2 regions of the Pontibacillus sp. ABV4_188 genome follow, and region 2 is predicted to be linked to the other one. Evidence: riboswitches for the same ligand, from Rfam matches in the RefSeq annotation. Region 2 holds a riboswitch; the other holds the start of a gene.
The links. Region 2 has a riboswitch for FMN ahead of ribD (bifunctional diaminohydroxyphosphoribosylaminopyrimidine deaminase/5-amino-6-(5-phosphoribosylamino)uracil reductase RibD). Riboswitches for the same ligand answer to the same signal wherever they lie in the genome.
Positions count from the first base shown of each region.

Region 1: linked by a shared signal. The riboswitch ahead of ACYX4O_RS16315 (ECF transporter S component) and the one ahead of ribD (bifunctional diaminohydroxyphosphoribosylaminopyrimidine deaminase/5-amino-6-(5-phosphoribosylamino)uracil reductase RibD) in region 2 are both predicted to bind FMN.

Region 1 covers NZ_CM149975.1:3,183,504-3,191,301, forward strand. The annotation lists gene ACYX4O_RS16285 (isochorismate synthase) at 1-161, opposite strand, end outside; gene ACYX4O_RS16290 (1,4-dihydroxy-2-naphthoate polyprenyltransferase) at 587-1,534, shown strand; gene ACYX4O_RS16295 (hotdog fold thioesterase) at 1,781-2,170, shown strand; gene ACYX4O_RS16300 (TraR/DksA C4-type zinc finger protein) at 2,210-2,581, shown strand; gene ACYX4O_RS16305 (TspO/MBR family protein) at 2,676-3,164, shown strand; gene ACYX4O_RS16310 (YkvS family protein) at 3,402-3,710, shown strand; gene ACYX4O_RS16315 (ECF transporter S component) at 3,949-4,536, opposite strand; FMN riboswitch at 4,700-4,854, opposite strand; gene ACYX4O_RS16320 (YolD-like family protein) at 5,031-5,375, opposite strand; gene ACYX4O_RS16325 (M20/M25/M40 family metallo-hydrolase) at 5,518-6,576, opposite strand; gene ACYX4O_RS16330 (DMT family transporter) at 6,637-7,494, opposite strand.
Region 2 covers NZ_CM149975.1:3,871,630-3,879,427, reverse strand. The annotation lists gene ACYX4O_RS19470 (cytochrome ubiquinol oxidase subunit I) at 1-206, opposite strand, end outside; gene ACYX4O_RS19465 (EthD family reductase) at 362-664, shown strand; gene ACYX4O_RS19460 (hypothetical protein) at 1,013-1,933, opposite strand; gene ACYX4O_RS19455 (MFS transporter) at 2,098-3,297, shown strand; gene ACYX4O_RS19450 (phytoene desaturase family protein) at 3,319-4,788, opposite strand; gene ACYX4O_RS19445 (OsmC family protein) at 5,055-5,501, shown strand; FMN riboswitch at 5,688-5,832, shown strand; gene ribD (bifunctional diaminohydroxyphosphoribosylaminopyrimidine deaminase/5-amino-6-(5-phosphoribosylamino)uracil reductase RibD) at 6,002-7,072, shown strand; gene ribE (riboflavin synthase) at 7,083-7,733, shown strand; gene ACYX4O_RS19430 (bifunctional 3,4-dihydroxy-2-butanone-4-phosphate synthase/GTP cyclohydrolase II) at 7,759-7,798, shown strand, end outside.

The sequences.
Region 1 (7,798 bases), 690 kb from region 2:
ACCCGTTCCCCCTGATAAACTTTCCCAGCCTGGAAAAAACCAAGAGAATCAACCGAATCCAACCTAGTGGTTACACTTATAAGCTGAGGCGTGTCTATATGCTTTCTATTTGAAAGAGCTTTATAAAGCTTTTCATGATAAAACGAAGTTGTTTCAATCAAATGAATGCCCTCCAATCATCAGGGACTTTGCTACTATATATTTTGGCACAACAGTACTATTATATCGAAAAATCATTATAAATCATAAAATCCCATCTTTATTTTATTCTCTTTTCCCAACTTCCTCAAGTAAAAAGAAAAGTGCAGGCGACTGTTCAGCAATAGTGGAAGTTCGACTAAAACCGTCACGTCCTGTGACAACATCGAACGACCCCACCTCGTGTGAGGACGGAGCTAGACATCAGAAAAGCACAGGCGACTGTTCACCCCTCCATTATCCAACGGAGTACCAACAATCATTACTATCCCTCATAAGCACATTTACAGTAGCTTCTAAAGGCTCTTTCCGTATTGACAGTGTCATGCAGTTTGCCTAAACTGAAATAGGACTATTATAAAATAGTCATAATTAAGGAGAGAAAAAGATGCAAAGCATGAACAAAAAAGATATACAAACAGCCTTGAATGAACAGAAAGGTTGGCAAGTTTGGTGGCGATTGTTACGACCACATACGTTAACGGCGGCTTTTGTGCCTGTATTTATTGGTACAATGCTGGCAGGACTTGATGGTTCGTTTCATTTAGGTTTATGTCTCGCTATGCTTATTGCTTCAATCCTCATCCAGGCAGCTACAAACATGTTCAATGAGTATTATGACTATGTGCGTGGTTTAGATACAGAGCAATCTGTTGGAATCGGCGGAGCTATTGTTCGAGATGGCATACCACCCAAGAAGGTTCTAGCACTTGCGCTTAGCTTCTTTGGTGTAGCAATGATTTTAGGTGTTTATATCTGTATCTTAACGACTTGGTGGATTGCTGCAATTGGCATTGCTTCTATGTTATGCGGCTATTTATACACAGGAGGCCCTTATCCAATAGCTTACACACCTTTTGGTGAGCTTGTTTCTGGATTCTTTATGGGAACAGTTATCATAGGAATCAGTTACTACATTCAAACAAATATGGTAACAGCTCAAGTTGTTCTTATTTCTATTCCTGTAGCCATTTTAATTGGTGCAATTCTTCTTGCTAACAACATACGTGATCTAGAAGGAGATCAAGAGAACGGACGTAAAACACTGGCCATACTCTTCGGACGTAAAGGAGCTATTCGCTTCCTTGCCACGTTGTTTGGGTTAGCTTACGGATTAACAATGATTTATATTGCAATTGGCTTACTTCCTTTATGGTCTCTGATCGTATTGATCAGTTTAGCTAAACCAAAAGGAGCTGTTGAAACATTCTCCAAAAACTCAACTCCTTTGGCAATGATGCCAGCTATGAAATATACAGCTCAGACCAATACAATCTTTGGCTTTTTACTTGGCCTTTCGCTATTATTTCAATTTATTATACCCGTATCATGGTAAAAGGAAGCAGAATAACACTTTGAAGTGCACTCATCGTTCTGCCTAAATGAAATAAGTAACCATAATAGCTCATCATTACTCAATGCTCCCCTCTAAGTAGACAGTTTAAATTAATAACTGTTGCCTTGGAGGGGAGTATTTTTATTTGAAGGCAGGATTGTCTACACCATAAGAGGAATACAGATAGAAGAACCGTTATGTTTGATTCTAGATTGAAAAGGAAATAAAAAAGAAAGGAACGATAATATGAATTTAACTGCTAAAAATACATTATTGGGAGCTTTAGGAATTGAAGAGGTAGAGATGAAGAAGGAACGTGTCGTTTTATCTATGCCTGTAGATGAACGTACCCACCAGCCTCTTGGTTTTTTACACGGAGGGGCGAGCGTCGCTCTTGCGGAAACAGCAGCAAGTATTGGTTCTATTCTGCACGTTGATATGGAAGAATATAATGTATTCGGCATTGAAATAAACGCCAACCATATTAAAGCGAAGCGAAGCGGGACTGTTTACGGCATTGCGACTCCAACACACGTTGGGAAAAGTACAATGGTTTGGGAAATCAAAGTAGTCGATGAAGAAGATGAACTGATTTGTCTCTCACGCTGTACCGTCGGTGTTGTTCCTAAGAAGTAATAACCTCTCCTCCTCCCTCATTTGAAAGGAGAATTCACGATGTTATCAGATAAGCAATTACAAGAACTTAAAAAGCAGCTACATGTTATGAAAGAAGAAGCGGAAAAGGAATACCATAATCATGATGGGTATCTAAATGAAGATGAGGACCAAGGCAACTCTGTTGGGGAATTATCAAATGTAAATAGCCACCCCGGAGATCTTGGCACAGAGAAATTTGAGCGAGAGAAAGCTTACACACTTAGCGAACATGCTGAAGAACAGCTTGAAGAGATTAATGCAGCACTTGAACGTATGGAAAAAGGAACATATGGCTATTCCGAACATTCCGGTAAACCCATCCCATATGAGCGACTACAGGCGATGCCTACAGCTCGATACTTGGTTGAAGAACAAGAACAATCCTCTTAATGGAAAAGGCACATATGAGGCAAGCTATATAACAACATAAGTTGTGTAGCTTGCCTTCCTCTTTGTCCAATTCATTTGAAAGGAGCAAGAGAGAATGAACAAAGTAGTAAAAGGAACTCTACTCTTCTTACTTATTTACGGGTTATTTAGCATAGCAGGATTCTTGTTTCCCATTGATCAAGAATGGTATAACAGCTTAGACAAGCCTTCCTGGACTCCATCAGGGTCTACAATCGGAATCATTTGGGCTGTACTTTTCGCCTTTATCTCACTATCTATTGTAATGGCGTGGAGTTCGAAAGGAGAAAAACCGTTTTCTCCACTGTTTTGGGTCATCTTATTGATCAATTATGTCACGAATCAATTATTTAGCTTCTTCCAATTTGAGATGAAAGACTTACTACTTGCGACGGTAGATACTTTTTTAGTCGCCGTTACATCCGGCATCCTGATCATTTTAATCCGAAAGTACAATAAGGTTAGCCCATGGCTCCTTGTGCCATACCTTCTTTGGACAACGTTTGCGACCTATTTAGCCTTTACTTTTTATCGGTTAAACCCAACCGAAACATTCCTAATGTAGGCAACAAATCCCTCATTATCTTTGTAAACGTTTAACAAATCCATTAAAATGTATGAAGAAGTTATTGATTCTATTTAAACTTCTTGTTTAAATAGAAAAAAGAATCATGTTAGAGTAATACTCTAGGGAGAATGACGGCCCTTGAATATGGGTATAGATAAGGAAACCCTTGGCCTGAATCTTGACACAAACGTAACACAAAACACAACTACTTTTCACTAGGAAGGGGAACTTCTCATGGCTGATGAAAATATGAGCAAAGATTTAGTAAATGCTGCATTTGAAAAGAAAAATGCAGAGGAAGAACAGCAACAACAGCAAGAAGAAGAAAAAATAAAAGAAGAAGACAAAGCAACCGAAGGCGATATTATTACCTTCCAAAGAGACGGCCAACAGTTAGAAGCTGTCGTAACTTCTTCTAAATTAGAAAACTCAGTTGTTTGCGACATGACCATCATGGACGATTTTCATGAGCGTAATTTAGACTTCGAGAAAACCGTTGTCGCTCATACAAACTACAGCATTAAAAAACGCCGTGACGTTTAGGTTCAACCATAAAGAGCATCCCACTTCTAAAGTGTGATGCTCTTTTTATCAATCACTATATTTGAGACGGTCCGTTACAGAAAAGGCTCTCGGCCCACACGCGGAAGGCAAGTAGTTTTCCAGCCCACCATACTCCACACACTATCGTTAACGGAACATACTCCCAGCTTCGAGTATTCAAATATACAAATAAATCCCCTGCATCATTGATGCAGGGGATTTATTTATATATCTATTGCTATGCAGCTTTAATTGATTTCGTTTGTTTTTGTTCAAACCATGGCCTCATTTTTACGAATAAAGGAACAAAGAGCATTCCAACGATCATGCCTTTTACAGCATTAAATGGCATAATAAAGGCTGTTATATAAGCCATTTTGGAGTCTGCTATTTCAAAGCCCATCAACCATGTATAGGCTGGTAGAATGACAAGGTAATTTAATACAGACATACCGAGTGTCATTACGATCGTACCTGTTACAAGACCAGATACAACACCTTTTACACTCTTGAAACGGTGATATAACAAGGAAACTGGCAAGATAAACATGACTCCAGCTAAGAAGTTAGCACTTGCCCCAATAGGATCTCCACTTCCAAGCATAAAGTGAAGGCCATTTTTCATAGCTTCCACAATAATACCGGCTACCGGTGAGAATATTAATGCCGCAAATAAAGCGGGAACATCACTAAAATCCACTTTTAGAAAACCTGGCAAAAATGGAAGCGGGAAGTCCAACAACATTAATAATAGTGATATGGTGCTCATTAACGAGAGCGTAATGAGCTTAAATAATTTGGATGACTGACCTCTTGGTTTCATCATCGATCTCCTCCTTCATCTTTACTCTCGATTCACATCCCAGATGAAGGTGAGCGAATAATCCGCTATAGTGCATTCCATCAAAAAATCCCTCAAGCATATAGTAGCTTCAGGGTTGATAAAAGACCATAGAGAAATATAGGTATCATATATACCTATTTTCGCTCTACATCTTCTCCCATCCAGACTGTAACTGTCGGTCCCGGATTCTCACCAGGTCCACCGATCGGCACATATATGCACCAAGCGGGTCACGGACTTAGAACACCAAGTGGGTCCCTCACCGTCGGTCGGGAATTTCACCCTGCCCCGAAGATGGAATCGTGTTTAGTTGAGTACAATTCTCATTATAACTTCTCATTAAGGATTTGAACAGCAAAATGTTTCACAAAATGAATATCCATTCATTCCCCCTCCACCATAGCTATTCTTAAAGGTACTTTGCTCAAGCATTATAGTATGTACCCGTTAGCCAAATGGTGAGCATATATGGATATTCACAGTATTTTAATATCTGTAACGGCATGAATGTCTATCGATAATTCAGACTTGCATACTAACTTTATAACCCTCATTTTCTTATTCTCCGTCTCAAGAGCAGAAATTTTCACACTTTCTTCACGTAACGAATCACCATAAAGGTAATGAAGTTGAACAGGAAAAGAATCGTTCAAGGCTCTCCTTATTAAAAAATCAATTTCGACAGCCTTATCCATTGGGATCAACCCTTTCTTCACCCGTTCATCCTCTTTCCAGACTTCTTTCAACATTGCAATGTGTTCTGTTAACATCAAGCTAGTCCACTTCATCGTCCCCCGGTCTTGACTATTTCCTTTCTCCACAACTACCCCTCCATTAAAAAGAACATATGTTCCCATTATACATATAACCCTATCAAAAAAACACCTACTATTTAAAATTTATAAAGGAAAGACCCCGAATCACTCTTGTCGTGACCCGGGGTCTCCTATCCCTTCTTCATAATCAATCTTCTAACGGATTAAGACTTTCTTGACCCGTCATGTTTTCAATCATAGTAACTAGAAGATCAATTTCTTCATCAATGTCCTGTATGCTCGCTGTTTCGACTGGCGAATGCATATAACGTAGTGGCAATGATACAAGACTAATGGGTACACCTTTCCCTGTCAGACGCATTTTATCGGCATCAGTTCCCGTCATACGAGGAGTCAGTTCATATTGAACGCTCATCCCTTTAAACCTCGCCGCTTCTTCTAGCAAACGGTTTATCTTTATGTTAATCGGCGCACCTTTCGCTAATACAGGGCCACCTTCTAGCTTAATATCCCCATGTTTGTTCTTATTCACATAAGGATAATCTGTCGCAAATGTTACATCAACTGCAATCGCCATAGTCGGTTCAAGACCAGCAGCTGCGAAATAGGCACCGCCCATATTCGTTTCTTCGTTCACTGTACTCGCTGCATACACACCAACATTAATATTCTTCTGAGACAGTTTCCTCAATACTTCTGCTACGATAAAAGCTCCCGTACGGTTATCCAACCCGCGACCTGATATGTATCTGTCCATCATTATTTCTGGTTCACGCTTATATACAGCAAGATCGCCAATCTGAACGAATTTCTCCATTTCCTCTTTAGATTTAGCTCCACAGTCAATAAAAAGGTCATCAAGACCAAAATCACCTTTTAACCCGCCATGGTGCTGCGCATTTACCCCAATTACACCTGTAATCGTGCCCCCTTGGCCAAGAACAGTCACTTTCATGCCAACAGCCGCTTTTGGATTAATGCCTCCCATTTTGTCAAAATGTAAGAAGCCATGATCATCCACACGGTTCACGACGAGTGCAATTTCATCACTGTGACCCGCCAGAAGGATTTTAAATTCCGCTTCAGGGTTCAACACCCCTATGACATTTCCAGCGTTGTCTGTACGAATTTCATCCGCATATGGCTTCACGTATTCGATCCATTTCTTTTGGATCTCCATCTCCATACTTGACGGAGATGGGGTTTGTAATAAATCCATTAAAAAGTTTTGTTCTGATTGTTCCATCCACTATTCCTCCCCAATTGTTTCCTTTATCTTATCAATTTCATCGCCCTTAGACCAATGCTAGGACGTGCCCACCTTTTTATTCTTCCAAAACATATAGAAAGAAGCTCCAAAGATGATCGCATAACCAAGAAAACTTAATGCATCAGGTACTTGATTAAATACTACGATACTGATGACCGCTGAAAATAAAATATTCGTATAGAAAAAGATCGAAATTTCTTTAGCGGGGGCAAATTTATATGCAAGCGTGATTCCAAACTGACCTACCGTCGCAAAAACACCAGCCAACAGCAAATACAAGGTTTGTTGTAGAGACATCGGCTCATAAAATAGTGCCACAAATGGCAGTAACACGACGGTGGAGAAGAATGAAAAATAGAACACGATCGTGTAATACTCTTCTTTATCACCTAAAAAACGAAGAACCGTATAGGCAAGGGCAGCAAATATAGCAGATGAAAGACCTGCCATATAAGGAATGGTTTCCACCGAGAACTGCGGTTTTATAATAAGCAATGTACCTAAAAAAGCAATGATAATTGCAACAACCTGAAACTTCCTAGCCTTTTCATTTAGAAATAGAGCTGAAAAGATAATAAGAAGAAACGGGCTTAACTTATTCAACATATCGGCATCTGACAATACAAGATGATCAATAGAGTAGAAATAAAGCACCATTCCTAGTGTCCCAAGCGAAGATCTTAAAATTAAATATTTCTGGTGTTCCTTTTTACCAAAGAAACGTTCTTTGTTAAATAATACAAAGCCAAATGCTATAAACGCAGAAACAATGTTACGAAACATCGTCTTTTGTACCGCTGGTAAATCTCCGGAAAGTTTAACGAACGTAGACATCATCGCAAATCCGAAAGCAGCGCTTAATAATAGTAGTATTCCTTTGTTTGTATGACTCATGGTATTCCTCCAACGTATGTGCTTCTTGCTGATTGCAAACGTTCGTATCTTATCCTCAACACGCCCCATTGTCAACTATCTTGCCCCTCACCAAGCCCTTTTCATGCACATGAACACGGCTTCCCCTCCGAACCATCCCCAAAAGCCCCTTATATAGAAGACTTGAAGTTGAGGGAATGCTTCCGTTTGCTCAAATTGAGAATAAGGTGGTTCGGGAAATTACTCGCTTTCCGCGGCCCCACACGACGTGGGGTCGTTCGACGTTGTCACAGGACGTGACGGTCTTAGTCGAACTTCCTCTTTT
Region 2 (7,798 bases):
CCCGATGCAATGGCAACGGCTAAGAGGATGGCAAAGCCCTTCGTCCATCGTTTCGACATAATTTTGTAGTCTTCATCTTTGGTTATAACATACATGATTTCAGCCACAATGATCATCAGGGGAACGCCAACCCCGATCGTGGCATAAATAATGTGAAAGCCCATCGACGTGCCAAATAGAGCACGTGCAAGCATAACTGTATCCACCACTACTCACCTCATCATTCGTTTCATATCTGTGTTTAGTTATGCCGTGACCGATTGGAAATTATGCATGGATTTGGGGATGGTCCCAATATGGTTTACTAGTCGTTTGTTGATTCGTTTAAGTGGGAATGTAAGATGGCAGGAGGGATTGAACAATGGCAAAGATTTTAGTCATGTACCCGCACCCAACGGATAAACAGGGATTTAAAGATCAACACGAAGAAGTTCACCTGCCTTTAGTGAATGCTGTAGAGGGTGTAAAGAATGTAGTGATTCATTCTGTTGGAGAAACGATTAATGTAAAGCAAGATATTTACTTAGTTGTAGAAATTGAATTTGATAACCAAGAAATATTACAACAAGCCCTATCTTCCGAACAGTGGCAAAAGGTTCAAGCAGATGTAGATCATCTTATGGAATACCTTACAGAAGCCCCTAGCATGATTATTACACAATAAAACTACCCGGTCTCGCCACAAAGGCGAAACCGGGTAGTTTTATTAGCTTCGATGGTAATCTTGAAATTTAAGACTATGTTTACGTTTGCTTGAACATAAGTGGTTCGGGAGGTTCTATACCTAGCAATGCAACACGATTATGCTTACGCTGAGGGGCCGTTTGCAAACTAGAGCAAGGGGTGGATGGGGAACGGGGAGACTCCTGCGGGATAAAAAGGTCGACGAGACCCCGCAGGGCGGTCTTCCCGAGGAGGCTCGACAGCTTGCCCGCGGAAAGCGAGTCGTTCCCCAGCCACCCCAACCACTCATCAAACGTAACGGCCGCGGTCCTAAGCTAAGCTGGCTCTCTTAGGTTGAAAGTCGATCGAAACGATTCAGAGCACTTAGGGTGCCTTCTGTAAGGATGCCGCTCCACTCCTGCTGTGCTTTTTCCCAAGCTTCAGGGTAATCATTCCATTCCCAAGCCGGAGTTAGCTTCCCGTTTTCTTCAATTTTCTCTACGAAGAAATCTAGATTGTCTTCAACTTTAAAGTCAGGAATTCCGAATTTAGGAGAGTCCGGTGACGGGATGAATTTAAGCGGGAAGGGTACATACTTCTCCCAGTTCTCCCTGTCTAATTTCACAAGAGATTGTACGGCTTTCGTTAATTGTCGCTCCACTTTTTCTGTGCGCTGATCCGGGATCATGGCGAACAGCCGTAAATAACAGTAAATCTCGTGCTCCGATTTAAACGATTCTAATTGTAGGAAATGTTGCATGGCTTGATCAATAAGCTTTGGAATATGTAAGGCTGTTACGTACTCCTCGAACAAATATAAGTATCCAATTAATTCAGCACTTGGATTGCCCCAATTCTCATCGATCCATGACATTCCATTCTTGTGAACAGTCCACCAGAATGCGTGTGGGTAGTCATTGCTTTTTTCAGGTACGGCAAGCCATCCTTGTCTTTCTTCTAAGAACGAATATTCTAAGTATCTAATGGCTTCACGGATCATCGTATCTGCTTTAGGTTCATCTGCAAATCGAACTAAATGTTGTAGAGCAACAGAAGTCGCGATAGGAGATGAGTCCTGAAGCTGAATATCTGGTTCTAGTCCCTGACCAAAGCCTCCGTCTACATTTTGATAGGCGTGTAAAGCGTTTAAGACTTCATCCGCTGTTCCGTCCTCAAATTCGTATGCGAAAAGCGCCTGTTCAAGGGGGCGGCCCTTCATCATGATCCAGTTACGAGCTCTTTTAAATGCTTCGTGTGATAATTGTTTCAAGCAAATCCTCTCCTTTTCCTCCATTGTATCATCTCTGAGTTTGGTCTTCTTGTGAATAACGTTATGCAAATGTGTGAAATTCCAATAAATGATGGGTATGGAACCGGCTCTCTTCTACACAAATTAGCTGTAAGAACAATTTCTTAATAGTAGGAGTAATGCGTATGAAGGACAAACGGTGGGACTTATTGGCTCTGGCATCGATTCCTCTTATGATGACCCTTGGAAATTCTATGTTAATTCCTGTTCTGCCTCTTATGGAGCGTGAGATGAATATTACTTCATTTCAGTCTAGCTTGGTGATCACAATTTATTCAGTCATCGCCATTCCGCTTATACCTGTGTTCGGATATTTCTCTGATAAATGGGGGAGGAAAAAAGTGATCATTCCGAGTCTTATTATGGTAGCGATAGGAGGGGGGATTGCTACTTTTGCCGCTTGGTCATTACCGAATCCGTATTGGCTGATCTTAGTAGGTAGATTCATACAAGGCATTGGAGCTTCAGGAGCATTTCCGGTCGTCATCCCGACAGTTGGAGATATGTTCAAAGATCAAAAGGAGATAAGTAAAGGGCTTGGGATCATTGAAACGGCCAATACATTCGGGAAAGTTCTTAGTCCTGTTTTAGGGGCTTTTTTAGCTGTTGTGGTGTGGTACCTTCCGTTCTTGTTTATACCGATTCTGTCTTTGGTTTCCATTTTACTAGTCATATTTCTTGTTAAGGTTCCAAAAGAAGAGGAAAAAGAACATAAGTCAACGCTGCGTAAGTTTATAAAGAATACGAAAGATTTAATTATGGAGAATAAGCACTGGATTTTTTCCGTTTTTGCTACGGGTGGCGTTCTTATGTTTATATTATTTGGGTTGCTTTTTCATTTCTCTAGTGTTTTGGAAGATGACTTTAAGAAGCTGGGATATGCAAAAGGTCTATACTTAGCCGTTCCTCTTCTGTTTCTCTGCATTGCATCTTACACGTCAGGTTGTAAAATCGGAGAGAATAAAGTCATGATGAAGTGGTTGATTGTAGCGGGCAATAGCATCGCTGCACTGAGCTTCTTGTTCGTTGGGGGTAACACCGGTTTAGCGCTATTTTTAGTGATTTTGTCAGTAGCGGGGGCTGGGATTGGGATTGCTTTACCATGCATGGATGCGTTCATTACAGAGGGGGTCCCTAAGGAGGAGAGGGGAACGATTACATCCATTTATAGTAGTATTCGTTTTGTTGGGGTAGCTGCTGGACCTCCTGTAATTGCTGTTATGATGAAAGAAATGCCAGGAGTTATTTATTATAGTTTTTCTGCTTTATGTATTCTCCTCGTTCTTATGAACTGGCTATCCTTAGATACAAGTAAAAAAGGCTAACACATGTGCTTCTTGCAAGTGTTAGCCCTTTTGAATTTCCTCAGCTACCATCCATCCAGATAGAGAAGTTCCAAGCGTTCCTGCTCCTGGAAAAACAGTATCTCCGCATGCATAAATGCCCTGAAGACCTGTATAAACAGATTGGTGTTGTAACCAGCTGAACCTTCCATTTGGGATATAGCCACCTACACGACCTTTATCTCGTTTAACAAATCTCTCAAATGTTACCGGTGTACCAGGCATTAAGACATTAATGTGAGATCTGAAGTCCGGGAAATGGGTTTCAATCCCGTCTAGTATGCGTTCGGTATATCGCTCTTTTAAATCTTCATAGTCATCCCGCTTCCACCACTGTGCAACTTCTGTGTGAGTGGAGATCGTGATCGCCCTTTTACTGTGAGGGGCCATTCGCGTGTCGTCCTTACTTGATAGGGAGAGAAGGAACTGGTTTCCCTCTGACAGTGGCTTCGTTTTATCCTGGATGATTTGATGATACAACACATCCTCTGGAAAGATGTCATCTACTCCTAAATAAAGCATAAACGCTCCCCAGGAAGAAGTAAGGTCATCTTTTTTGATGGCAGATTGTTTATGAACCTCTTGGTCGAATAGTTGGTGGAAGTTATGAAGAGAGTTATTCAACACGACTTTAGAAGCTTCGTACTGACGGTCTCTGCGGCTCTTGACCACCCAGCGGTCCTCTTGTGGAACAATATGAATTGCGGGTCTTCTAAGTAAGACTTCTCCGCCGTTTGCTTTGATGGACTCCGCTAATTTCTCAGCTATAGTAGCAAGTCCCCCTTGTACAGAAAAAGCGCCTTTATGAAACGTTTGGAGGGCTGCATATCCAAGGAAAGCCGGACATTGGTCTGCGGTCGTTTGAACACTGTCCATCAGCTGTCCATTCAAGAAGGACATAAATGTTTCATCTTGATGAAGGTTATAAGATTTAAGTCGATCCATTACCGTTTGAGTCATGTATGGGGTAAGTGCGATCGAATTGGAGTTGACGTACTTGAGAAGCTTTGGCCAGTCTTTCCAATGGTTTGGTGGAAATACAGGCAGATCTAAGAGGAGCTCGTCAATGCGAGAGCCGATTTTAAAGACCTCTTCATAGAAACGTTTCACTTTTGGGCTGTTTGTGGGAAATACTCTGTCGACTTCTTGATACCAGCGATTTGTTTCCTGGTAGTAATGAATTGTATCATGTGGTGTGTAAATGTTCATGATTGTTTCTAAGGATGTCATAGGAGGTAAATCCATTTCAAGCTCATCAAATACCCGTTTTAATACACCGCCCTTTTCAAAGCCCATTCCAACTGTCGCGCCAGCACCGAATCGGTACCCATGACGATCAAATTTACCAGCACAACCTCCAAGCTCATTAGAGGCTTCAAGCACAGCAACCGAATATCCCTTTTTAGCAAGCATTGCAGCTGACGTTAATCCCCCAAACCCAGCGCCAACAACTATCACATCATACCGGTTCATACCCACACACCCTCTCAAAAACATAGTACTCCCATTATACAACCCCTTCCCCGCACTGTCTTATATTAGTAGGCTAAAGCGTGCCAGACACGCGTTGATGCTTTAGAGTGCTGCAGGGTGCCAGGCACGCGTTAGCGCTTTAGAGAACCGCAGAGTGCCTGGCACCCTGCGGCCCATTACTGTAATAAAGCGGGTGACTTTGTTTTGAGGGGGAGGTGTGGTACGTTGGGAATAGATAGGATTTACTTATTAAAGGAGGCAGCATCATGCCAAAGCATCATTTCAACCTTACAGCAGAATGGCCGGGCGGGCGCAATTCTGTTGGTCAAATAGAGGCGGATCGACTGAAAACTGAGATTTCGATCCCACCAGAGATGGAGGGGCCAGGAATCGGTACGAACCCTGATGAAATGCTTCTAGGAGCGGCAGCAACGTGTTATATCATTACACTTGGTGCAATGATTGAACGTGCAGAACTTCCTCTTCATGAGATGAGCATGACATCAGAAGGCATTGTGGATGTAACAAAAGGTGTCATTTCATACGACGAAATCATCCACCGTCCCGTGGTTTCTTTGAAACATGAGGCGACAGAAGCTCAGTTTGAAAAGCTAAAGAAGCTTGTTGAAAAGGCTGAATCAAGTTGTATGATCTCAAGAGCGGTACAAGGCAATGTGAAGATTTCTCTTGATCCATCACTGTCAATTCAATAAAGGAACACTTTAGTAGAGTGAAGCGTGCCAGACACCCTTTCGCCCTGCAATACTTTACAGAGTGGAAGGGTGTCTGGCACGCTCTGTAACTTTATTGTGATAAAGTGTTGAAGAGGTGTTTTTTCGTTGCGTGAGATTGGAAAATAAATTATAGTGTAAGTGTACAATGGAATCTTGATAATCGAATAATTCCTTCGGGGTCGGGTGAAAATCCCAACCGGCGGTGATCAAGCTTTGTCTTGCTAGCCCGCGACCCGCAGAGTATTCTCTTGCGGTTGATTTGGTGAGAAACCAGAGCCGACGGTTAAAGTCCGGATGGGAGAAGGAATAGGAGTAGACTTTACTGGTGCAAAGTGTAAAACCAGCAGTAGTCAGAAAATTCTGGACGTGTGTCCGTTTTTTTAACACTCAATTGAGACCCTGGGGTAAGTGTATCTTCCTCAGGGTTTTTTATATGGAATGAGATAGGAGGTGGAAATGTGAACCAGGACGAGAAGTATATGAGAACAGCTATAGAAATGGCTCAAGCTACAAAAGGCCAGACTTCACCAAATCCAGCCGTTGCATCTGTTGTCGTTAAGAATGGAGCGGTGCTTGGTATGGGGGCTCACTTAAAAGCAGGCCATGCCCATGCTGAAGTCCATGCATTAAATATGGCCGGCAGCCATGCCGAAGGCGCGACGATTTATGTGACCCTCGAGCCATGCAGTCACTACGGCAAAACACCACCATGTGCAGATCGTATTGTAGAAGCAGGAATAAAACGGGCTGTGATTGCTACCCTTGACCCGAATCCACAAGTAGCTGGGCGTGGTGTGGAGAAGCTGAAGCAAGCCGGCATTGAAGTCGTCACCAATGTTTTAAAAGAACAGGCTGACGATTTGAATGAAGTCTTTTATCACTATATATCAACAAAAACCCCCTACGTGACTCTTAAGAACGCTATGTCTTTAGATGGGAAGATTGCAACAGTTACGGGGGAGAGCCAGTGGATAACTGGTGAAGAAGCAAGGACCGATGTCCATCAAGATCGTCATAAACACGATGCCATTTTAGTCGGTGTAAACACAGTGATAAAAGATCGGCCTCGGCTAACGACGCGGTTACCTGATGGAGGAAAGAACCCCGTTCGTATTGTACTGGATACGCATTTGCGCACTCCTGTTGAAACACCCCTAATCCAAAACCCCGAAGCGCCAACTTGGCTAATAGCAGGGAATAACGTTTCAGAAGAACAAAGAGAAAAATATAAAGCTTTTCCACATGTGGAGATCCTCACTTTAGCCAGTTCACATGTCACTGTTGAGGAGGCTCTTTATCTGCTTGGAGAAAAGGGGATTACCTCCATTTATGTAGAAGGGGGAGCGACGGTGAATGATGCATTCTTGAGAGCAGGTTCTGTACAGCAGGTCATCACCTATATCGCCCCAAAGATGATCGGAGGTCAAGATGCCCCGACTCCAGTGGGCGGACAAGGCATCCATGCGCTCAAGGAAGCTCTGAATCTTCAAATAAAAGAAGTTGTTCATATGGGCAACGACTTGAAAATCGTATCTAAACCTAACCGTTAGAGGTGAAACGATGTTTACTGGAATTATAGAAGAAATGGGTTCTGTTAAAGGAATCAAACAAGGACAAGAAGCAATGGAAATCACGGTAACAGCTCAGACCGTTTTAGAAGATGTCCACCTTGGGGATAGCATCTCCGTGAACGGCGTATGCTTAACGGTAACGGATTTTACCTCCCAAGAAGCACGGTTTGATGTAATGCCTGAAACATTTCATGCAACGAATTTGCGTGAGATTACAACGGGAAGCAAGGTGAACCTAGAACGCTCAATGAAAGCAGATGGTCGTTTTGGTGGTCATATGGTTTCAGGGCATGTAGATGGTGTGGGAACAATTACGAGCAAGAAACAAGATTCCAATGCCATTTACTACACGATTGAGCTTCCGGAAGATTTAATGGACTATTTTGTTTATAAGGGATCGGTTGCTGTTGATGGAACGTCTTTAACGGTATTTGGTGTAGATCAAAACACCATCACGATCTCACTCATCCCTCACACTGTAGAGCACACCGTTCTTGGTGATAAAGGAAAAGGCGACCGTGTAAACATTGAAATTGATATGCTTGGCAAATACGTTGTTAATTTCTTATCCAAGCAACAGCATCAAGCGAAATCCTCATCTATCACAGAAGGATTTCTAGCAGAAAACGGATTTAAATGATCCGTAAAAAATGGAGTGAACCACTATGTTCGATTCAATAGAAGATGCGCTAAACGATTTGAAAC